Linked DNA regions of Asticcacaulis excentricus CB 48. The protein of the gene in region 1 binds, or shares a complex with, the protein of each later gene. Links are inferred from orthologs where the notes say so. Each region holds a gene or a part of one and is shown in the gene's direction. Other genes may lie near its edges. The genes, in order: ASTEX_RS11640, ASTEX_RS17165 and accC.

The links.
Region 2: the proteins of ASTEX_RS11640 (region 1) and ASTEX_RS17165 are in contact, whole or in part, in a solved structure (PDB 8UXZ), measured with the Escherichia coli proteins. The link is inferred for Asticcacaulis excentricus CB 48 from one-to-one orthologs.
Region 3: the proteins of ASTEX_RS11640 (region 1) and accC are in contact, whole or in part, in a solved structure (PDB 8UXZ), measured with the Escherichia coli proteins. The link is inferred for Asticcacaulis excentricus CB 48 from one-to-one orthologs.

Annotation. Positions count from the first base shown.
Region 1 is NC_014816.1:2,561,904-2,564,841, reverse strand. Bases 156-2,938 are described here. They hold ASTEX_RS11640 (acetyl-CoA carboxylase carboxyltransferase subunit beta), read left to right. Parts: upstream 156-969; coding sequence 970-1,908; downstream 1,909-2,938. Other genes in these bases: ASTEX_RS11630 (bifunctional folylpolyglutamate synthase/dihydrofolate synthase), read left to right, coding at 2,924-2,938; ASTEX_RS11635 (hypothetical protein), read left to right, coding at 2,187-2,483; trpA (tryptophan synthase subunit alpha), read left to right, coding at 156-856. In the rest of the region: trpB (tryptophan synthase subunit beta), read left to right, coding at 1-35; more of trpA, read left to right, coding at 38-155.
Region 2 is NC_014817.1:1,236,830-1,239,957, forward strand. What follows is about bases 59-3,031. They hold ASTEX_RS17165 (acetyl-CoA carboxylase carboxyltransferase subunit alpha), read left to right. Parts: upstream 59-1,051; coding sequence 1,052-2,011; downstream 2,012-3,031. Other genes in these bases: ASTEX_RS17160 (tyrosine recombinase), read left to right, coding at 59-957; ASTEX_RS19530 (DUF4328 domain-containing protein), read left to right, coding at 2,030-2,641; ASTEX_RS17175 (DUF6702 family protein), read right to left, coding at 2,643-3,031. In the rest of the region: more of ASTEX_RS17160, read left to right, coding at 43-58; more of ASTEX_RS17175, read right to left, coding at 3,032-3,119; ASTEX_RS17180 (M1 family metallopeptidase), read right to left, coding at 3,116-3,128. UniProt on the Escherichia coli protein: Component of the acetyl coenzyme A carboxylase (ACC) complex. First, biotin carboxylase catalyzes the carboxylation of biotin on its carrier protein (BCCP) and then the CO(2) group is transferred by the carboxyltransferase to acetyl-CoA to form malonyl-CoA.
Region 3 is NC_014817.1:695,504-698,502, forward strand. The notes cover bases 39-2,882. They hold accC (acetyl-CoA carboxylase biotin carboxylase subunit), read left to right. Parts: upstream 39-701; coding sequence 702-2,063; downstream 2,064-2,882. Other genes in these bases: aroQ (type II 3-dehydroquinate dehydratase), read left to right, coding at 39-136; accB (acetyl-CoA carboxylase biotin carboxyl carrier protein), read left to right, coding at 188-679; aat (leucyl/phenylalanyl-tRNA--protein transferase), read left to right, coding at 2,482-2,882. Outside these bases: more of aroQ, read left to right, coding at 1-38; more of aat, read left to right, coding at 2,883-2,999. UniProt on the Escherichia coli protein: This protein is a component of the acetyl coenzyme A carboxylase complex; first, biotin carboxylase catalyzes the carboxylation of the carrier protein and then the transcarboxylase transfers the carboxyl group to form malonyl-CoA.

The DNA of each region.
Region 1 (2,938 bases):
CCAAGGCGCTCGGTCAGCAAATGGGGAATCTCTAACCGTGTCAGTCGCGCGTATCGACGCCCGCTTCGCCGAACTCAAGGCGCAGAATCGGGCGGCTTTTGTCTCCTACATCATGGCCGGCGATCCGGACCTCGATACCTCTTTCGACCTTTTGAAAGGGTTGGTGGAGGCCGGGGCCGATATTATCGAGCTGGGCTTCCCGTTTTCCGACCCGATGGCCGAAGGCCCGATCATCCAGCTGGCCGCCGAACGCTCGCTGAAGAATGGCACGCGTATGGCCGACGTTTTTGCGCTGGCTTCACGCTTTCGTGAATCCGACGCCAAAACCCCGCTCATTCTGATGGGCTATATGAACCCCGTTGAGAATATGGGCTATCCGGCCTTTGCTGAAGCCTGTGCCAAAGCCGGGGTTGATGGGGTGATCGTCGTCGATTGTCCGCCGGAAGAGGCCGAGCGTTTGATCGATGCGCTCGATGCCGCTGACGTGGCCCTGATCCGCCTGATAACGCCGACGAGCGACGACAATCGTCTGAAAACGCTGGTGAAGCGCACGAAGGGCTTCGTCTACTACGTCTCCGTGGCAGGCGTCACCGGCGTAAAGGAAGCCGACGCCGAGGGGATCCGCGAGGCCGTGTCCCATGTGCGTGAGGTTGCCAACCTGCCCGTTGTGGTGGGCTTCGGCATCAAGACGCCAGAGCGTGCCGCCGAAGTCGCCCGTATCGCCGACGGCAGCGTTGTCGGTTCCGTGCTGGTAGACGCAGTAGCGAAATCTTTACTTGAAAATTCCCCATCCAACACAAAAGTGCTGGAAACCGCGAGCCTTTTGGCTCAGGCTGTCCGTAACGCGAGAAACTAGGCCCTCAAACTGTGGAAGCCTGTCAATGAAAGGGTTCATTAACCCTTTTTTGGCACGGCTGACCTCAGAAAAATGCATAGATTTTTGAGCGCCCCCGGAGTTAGTGACCTTACATGGCCATTGCCGATAAATTAGCCAAGAGTAGACGCGCTTTGACGAATACCGCCCGACCCACGGACCGCCGCGACAGCGGTGGATGGCTCGCCAAGATCGCCCCCGGCGTCTCCAAATTTGTGTCCAAGCGCGAAACGCCTGAAAACCTCTGGGTCAAGGACCCAGACACGGGCGAGATGATCTACCGCCCCGATCTCGAAGCCTCACTCTGGGTGACGCCGACGGGCCGGCATATGCGCATCAATGCCCAGACGCGCCTCAGCTTCACCTTCGACAACGGTGAATACGAAGCCCTCGACACCCCGGCCGTGCCGGAAGACCCGCTGCATTTCTCTGATGGCAAACCCTATTCGCAGCGCCTAAAGGCCGCGCGTGACGCCTCTGGCGCTAAGGACACCATGCAGATCGGCTATGGCAAGGTGGCGGACGTTCCTTGCGTGGTGCTGGTGCAGGATTTTACCTTCATGGGTGGCTCGCTTGGCATGGCTGCCGGTGAAGCCTTTATCGCCGCCTGCCGTTATGCCGCTGAGCGAAAGGTGCCTCTGGTTGCCATTACGGCTTCGGGTGGGGCGCGAATGCAGGAAGGGACACTGTCCCTGATGCAATTGGCGCGCACGACGCTCGCTATTCAGGAACTGAAGGCCGCGCAACTGCCTTATATCGTTGTCCTCACCGACCCGACGACGGGTGGTGTGTCGGCGTCTTACGCCATGCTGGGCGACATTCATCTGGCGGAGCCTGGTGCGCTGATCTGCTTTGCCGGACCGCGTGTGATCGAAACCACCATCCGCGAAAAGCTGCCCGAAGGCTTCCAGCGCGCCGAGTATCTTGTTGATAAGGGCATGGTAGATCGCGTTGTTCCGCGTGCGGAACTTCCCGAAGTTCTGGGTGCTCTGATGTCCATGCTGATGGATGGTAAACGCCGCCAGGGTTATTGACCCTGCCTTCCAACGCGTAGCCGGTGACGAACAGAAGCCTGTGACGGCGAAAGGCTGCTGGCCGGTTGCACACTCCATGCGGGCTTTTTTCAACGCGGTAAGCGGCGGCGTTCGCGTTCATGTGGCCCGCGGCTGCATTGACCCAGGTCATTCGTTTTTGAGTGGCACCACATTGCTTAAATTTAATTCAGCTTACTGCATCCGCTGAACCTGTTCAGGGCCTCTATATTGCATGGGGATAGCATCGTCTCCAAAAACCATGTCGTGGAGGTCATATAGTGGACGGTTTTTTATTGGTTTCTGATCCAGGCGAGCAATTAGGCATCGCCTTTCTCGTTATGTCGCTCGTATTTGTGGTCCATTCAATAAAGCGCTTTCAAGTCAAGTCTAGGCTCAGTTTTGAGTTGGAAAACGGCCGAATTGCGCGTTCGGATTATGAGCTGGCCCTCTTAAACCTTAGCCATGGCGCTCGGCGTCGTTGGGTGGCCTATGTTGTGGTCGCTATTGTCATCACAATGGCAACGCTCTTTGGAAATGGCCTTGGAGACCTCTTCTTGAATTTGAGCTCGTTCTAGGCGTTTTCAGAGTTTCCCAGGGGCTGGACCCAGTTATTGCGTTGGCGCTCATGCTGGACGTGGTCCTAACCCGCGGGGGAGGGTAATTGGGTGAGAGCCTGGCGAGTCAGACGTTTCTCGGGTTGCGCATCAGTGATTTTCGGATGGGATTAAAGTTCGAGCCGTGGCGTCAAGTATGACGGACGCCTTTTGTATGCGCGGGTTTGTTGTTCCCATTAAGGTGCCAGATTTGACCCCTTATGTCTGCAGAGCCAATATAAAGAGCCAAATTTGGCATCTTATTCTTCTTAATTGAGCCACGTTGGCTTGATCGTGCACCTCTTGCCCCGCTGGCATCAACCCTGTCTCGTTGCTTTCGGCATTAAATCCAGATCCCTGCGAAAGTTGCACTTTGGTTCTGGGCTATACCGCTTGATCCGTAGAGGTGCTAAGAGCGCATTATGACCGACCGACTT
Region 2 (3,128 bases), on another replicon or contig:
GTGCCAAGGAGGGTTAATCATACCCGTTTCGAAAGCCACACCATGCGTCCCGATCCGCTCACCGCTTTTTTTGAGATGCTCAGCGTCGAACGCAATGCTTCGCCGCGCACGCGTGAGGCCTATGGTCACGACCTGCTCGATCTGCGCAACCATGCCGGGATCGATGCCGACGGGCTTTTGACCCTCAACGAAGGTGATATTGCCGGGTTTTTTGCGGCGCTCGATGCGCGCGGGCTGGCCTCATCGACGCTTCAGCGCAAGCGCGCCGCTGTGCGGCAGTTCTATCGTTTCTGTGTGCGCGAGGGGCTGAGCGACAACGACCCCAGCCGCAAGATCGCCGCCGCCAAAAAAGGCCGGCCCCTGCCCAAAATCCTCAGCCGCCAAGAGGTGGACGCCCTGATCGCCGCTGCGGATGCCAAGGACGCTCATCAGGCCACCCGCCTGCAATGTCTGATCGAGATCGCCTATGCGTCGGGGATGCGGGTGTCGGAGATCGTCGCCCTGCGCCTCGATGCCGTGCAAAAAGACCCGGCCTATCTGATCGTCAAAGGTAAGGGCGGCACCGAGCGGCTGGTGCCGCTCAACCCGTCGGCGCGCGCGGCCATTAAAGACTATCTCGATATCCGGCCGCTGTTCTTAAACGCAAAAGACAAGGCTAACCCCTATCTTTTCTGCTCGCGCGGGGCCGAAGGGCATCTGACGCGCCGCCGGGTTGGGCAGTTGCTGGACGAAGCGGCGCTTGAGGCCGGAATCGACCCGGCGCGCGTGTCGCCGCACGTGCTGCGCCATGCCTTTGCTACCCACCTGCTCGAAGGCGGAGCCGACCTGCGCGTCGTGCAGACCTTGCTGGGGCACGCCGACATTTCGACCACGCAGGTCTATACCCATGTGGCGACCGAACGGCTGAAAGAGGTGGTTGAAACGCATCACCCGCTGTCGAAACGCCGCGCTGGGTAAGCGATTCCTGAACCCTTGTCCCTTCGGACATATTGCCCCCCGCCGCGACTTGGGATAAACGCCAAGGTTTGTAACGGAACCTGAGTCCCGGAAGATCATGCGCCATTATCTCGAATTCGAACGTCCGATCGCCGATCTGGAAGCCAAGATCGAGGAATTGTCGGCCCTGTCGTCTTCGGGAGGGGCTAATCTCGACATCGAAATCCGCGCCCTGCGCGAACGCACTCAGGTGCTGATCCGGGAAACCTATGACCGCCTTGAGCCGTGGCAGAAGACCATGGTCGCCCGCCACCCGGAACGCCCGCATCTGGTCGATTATCTTAATGGCCTGATCGAGGACTTTGTGGAGCTGCGCGGTGACCGAAAATTTGGCGACGATCAGGCGATTGTCGGCGGTCTGGGCCGTTTCCGCGGGCGCTCTGTGGTCGTGATGGGCCACGAAAAGGGCCGCGACACCAATTCGCGCCTGCGCCACAATTTCGGCATGGCGCGTCCGGAAGGCTATCGCAAGGCGGTGCGCCTGATGGACATGGCTGAACAATATGGCCTGCCGGTCATCACCTTTGTCGATACGGCGGGCGCCTATCCGGGCATCGGGGCCGAAGAACGCGGTCAGGCCGAGGCCATTGCGCGTTCGACCGAGCGCGGCCTGACGCTGAAAGTGCCGTTTGTGGCCACTGTCACCGGCGAAGGCGGGTCGGGCGGGGCGATTGCGCTGGCGGCTGCCAACCGCGTGCTGATCCTTGAACACTCCATTTATTCTGTGATTTCGCCGGAAGGCGCGGCCTCAATCCTGTGGCGCGACGGCTCGCGCGCCAAGGACGCCGCCGATCAGATGAAGATCACCGCCACCGACCTGCTCAAACTCGGTATCGTCGATCGCATCATCGAAGAACCCGCCGGCGGCGCGCACGCCGACAAGGACGCGGCGATCAAAAAGGTCGGCGATGTGGTGGAATCCGAGCTTCAGGCGCTAGATTATCTGTCGCCGGATCAACTGGTGGCGCAGCGCGCCGAGCGCTTCTATAAGATCGGCCAGACGGGGCTGGTTTAAGATTTTCCGGGGGGAAGATTGATTGACGCTGATTTTAAACCGCTGGGCCGGCTGACCGATTGGACATGCTGGCTGACGGGATTTGCCATTGTTGGCAAAGGGTTGGTTTTCGGAGCTATATTGGGGTTGTTTGATCCCATCCGGGTAACCCTGTGGTGGGATTATTCCTACACGCTGGTCGATGGTGTCGCAGACGGTGCGGCCTTGGTGTCAGGTATTGTCGGCCTTTGGTGGATTTACGTGGCTGCCCGCAACGCCGATGCCATAGACGATACGATCATGCAGACTACGCCGGCTTGGGCGGTGGGCTGGTTTTTTGTGCCGATACTCGGTCTGTGGAAGCCTTACGGTGCGATGAAGCAAATCTGGCTGGCCAGTCAGGCGGACAGCGTTAACGATCCCAAAGCATCACCGATTTTGTTGATCTGGTGGATCTGCTTTATCTTCGCTCGGATTTTTGAAGGCGTTCAGCGCAACGCCGTGCGTGACGATGTACAGAGCATCTTCAGACAACCCTTGTGGATCGCCTTGGGATTATCCGTTCTCAGTGGCATCTTTTTCATTCTGATCGTAAAACGAACGGATCAATTTCAGTCGCAACGCCCGTCCGAAAAGATAGGCGTCTTCTGAGTCAGAACCCCACCGTCTCCGGGGCATCGCCCTTGGCGAAGGTCAAACTTCTGGTCACGCCGTTAATCCGTACATTGACCAACCCGACGCCGGTTTTGCGCGAGTTCGGAAACAGGCCATAGGCGACGGTCACGGTCTTGGGCAAGCGGTCCAGCTTGCCCTTGAAGGTGAATTGCAGGTCGTCGCCCCAGGCTTCGTAGGCGAAAAAGTCGAGCCTCTGACCATTGATCGTGAAGGCGTCGCGCAGGTGGCCTTCCAGTGCCTTGAGGGCGTCCGGATCGTCTACGGAGGGCTGCGCATCTGGGGCCAGCTCAACCAGTTCCGGCTCGCTGTCGTGTGCCGACAGGGTATGGATCACCGTTACGGTGCCATCGGCGGCGATTTCCACCACACTCAGTGTATGATGGCCGCGATGGGCCCACGCGGGAGAGGCGAGTATCAGGGCGGCCCCTCCCAGCAGGAAACCGCGTCGGATCACTTCTTGTCC
Region 3 (2,999 bases), on another replicon or contig:
GTCGAACCCTCACGCCCGCGAACCGTTCCGCCATCACTCCTATGTGTCGCTGGCGGCCAAGGCGGTTATTGCCGGTATGGGGGCGATTGGCTATGAACTGGCTATCGAGGCGGCCCTACGCCTCATCGAAAAATAGCCCACCGGCCCGTTCTTACGCACGGCCCCACCCCCTAACTAAGGTAAGCGCATGTCATCGCAAAAACCGGTTGACCCGATCGACCCCCGCCTCATTCGCAAGCTGGCGGACATCCTGAAGGAAACCGAGCTGACCGAAATCGAGGTCGAGCAGGGTGAACTGAAGATCCGCGTCGCGCGCACCCTCACCGCCGCGCCGGTGGCCACCTACGCCGCTCAGGTCGCGGCCCCCGCCCCTGTGGCAGCTCCTGCTCCCGCGGCTGCGGCTCCGGTCGCCGCCCCTGTGGCTGCCGAAGCCCCGAAAGCCGCCAAGGACGCGCTGAAATCGCCCATGGTCGGCACCGTCTATCTGTCGCCGCAGCCGGGTGCTGCTACCTTCGTTAAGGTCGGTGACAAGGTGAAGGCCGGTCAGACCCTGCTGATCATCGAAGCCATGAAGACCATGAACCCGATCCCCGCGCCCAAGGACGGCACGGTGTCGGAAATTCTCGTTTCCGACGCCCAGCCCGTCGAATTCGGCGAAGGCCTCGTGGTAATCGACTAACGCCATGTCCGACACCCCCAAACTGTTCGACAAGATCCTCATCGCCAACCGTGGCGAAATCGCCCTGCGCGTCATCCGCGCCTGTAAGGAGATGGGGATTGCCACCGTTGCGGTGCATTCGACCGCCGACGCCAACGCCATGCACGTGCACCTGGCGGACGAAAGCGTCTGCATCGGGCCGCCCGCTGCCGCCAAGTCGTATCTCAACATTCCGTCCATCATCGCGGCTGCCGAAATCACCGGCGCTCAGGCGATTCACCCCGGCTATGGTTTCCTGTCGGAAAACGCCCGTTTCGCCGAAATCGTCGGCGCGCACGGCATGACCTTCATCGGGCCTCAGCCGGACCACATCCGCCTGATGGGCGACAAGATCACCGCCAAGCAGGCCGCCAAGGACTCCGGCATCCCCGTCGTTCCGGGCTCTGACGGCGGCGTGGCCACGGTCGAAGACGCCATCGAAGCGTCGAAGTCCATCGGCTTCCCGCTGATCATCAAGGCCGCCGCCGGCGGCGGCGGTCGCGGCATGAAGGTCGCGGCCAATGCCGATGTGCTGGCCGAACAGGTGATGAGCGCCCAGACCGAAGCCGCTGCGGCCTTTGGTGACGGCACGGTCTATATGGAGCGCTACCTCCAGAAGCCGCGCCATATCGAGATTCAGGTGATCGCCGACAGCCACGGCAATGTCGTGCACCTCGGCGAACGCGACTGCTCGTTGCAACGCCGCCACCAGAAGGTGCTGGAAGAAGCCCCATCGCCCGTCATCGACGCAGCAGCGCGCGACAAGATCGGCATGATCGTCGTCGAAGCCATCCGCAAGATCGGCTATCTGGGCGTCGGCACCATCGAGTTCCTGTACGAGGATGGCGAGTTCTTCTTCATCGAGATGAACACCCGCCTTCAGGTCGAACACCCGGTCACCGAATTTGTCACCGGCGTCGATCTGGTCCGCGAACAGATCCGCATTGCGGCGGGCCTGCCTCTGTCCTTCACTCAGGCCGATATCGACCTGAAAGGCCACGCCATCGAAGTGCGGATCAACGCTGAAAACGCCCGCACCTTCGTGCCGTCACCCGGTACGGTCACCGACTTCCACACCCCCGGTGGCCTCGGTGTGCGCATGGATTCGGCGGTCTATAACGGCTACACCATCCCGCCCTATTACGACTCGATGATCGGCAAGCTGATCGTCTATGGGCGCGACCGTCCCGAAGCCCTGGCCCGCCTCAAACGCGCCCTTCAGGAAACTGTAGTGGCCGGTATCGACACCACGATTCCGCTGTTCCTCGACCTGCTGAACGAAGCCGACATCCAGAAAGGGGATTACAATATCCACTGGCTGGAAAAGTGGATCAAGGCGCAGGAAGAGGCGAAGGTCGTAAGCTGATCGAGCTATGGTGAGCAGGTTGTCATTTCTGGTTACCGCTGACGAACATAATTCGTGGGTATTGCCCGTTGTCGATGACCTGCCACTTACCGACCTGATCGAATCCTATGAGCGGGAAAACGGCTACACCGACCCCGCAGGTGGATATGGTCCAATTAGATGTAACGATTTGGATTTCTCTCGACGGACGATAAATCTTCTGGCGTGCGAGTGCGGTGAAACGGGTTGTTGGCCTCTACAGGCAACCCTGTCTCAAAAAGATGCTTGGGTTGTCTGGTCGGAGTTTCGCCAGCCGCATCGCTCAAATCGGGACTATTCTGGCTTCGGTCCTTTTCAATTTCTGCGTAGCGATCATGACGCTGCTATAAAGGGCTTATGCCTCTACGGTAGCTAATGACGTGACCGAGAGCTGAACATTTTGCAGGAATTCACCCTCGACGATCTGGTCCAATGCTACCGCACCGGCATTTTTCCGATGTCGGATGCGCGCGATGATGAGACCCTGTTTCTGGTCGATCCGCCGCTGCGGGGCATATTGCCGCTGGAAGGCGTGCGTGTGCCGTCGCGGCTGGCGCGCACCGTGCGCAACACCCCCTTCACGGTGAAGATCGACACGGCCTTCCGGCAGGTCATCGAATTGTGCGCCGAAAGCGCCGCCGACCGCGAAAGCACCTGGATTTCTCATTCGATTCAAGAGCTTTACGAGGCCCTCTTCGCGCGCGGTCTGGCCCACAGCGTTGAGGTATGGGACGGCACAAGGCTGGTGGGCGGGCTTTATGGCGTCGCCATCAACGGGGCGTTTTTCGGCGAAAGCATGGTGTCGCGCGCCACGGATGCCTCAAAAATCGCGCTGGTGCATCTGGTGGCGCGGCTGCGTGCCGGCGGCTATCGCCTGCTCGATTGTCAGTTTCTCACCGACCATCTGCGGCAGTTCGG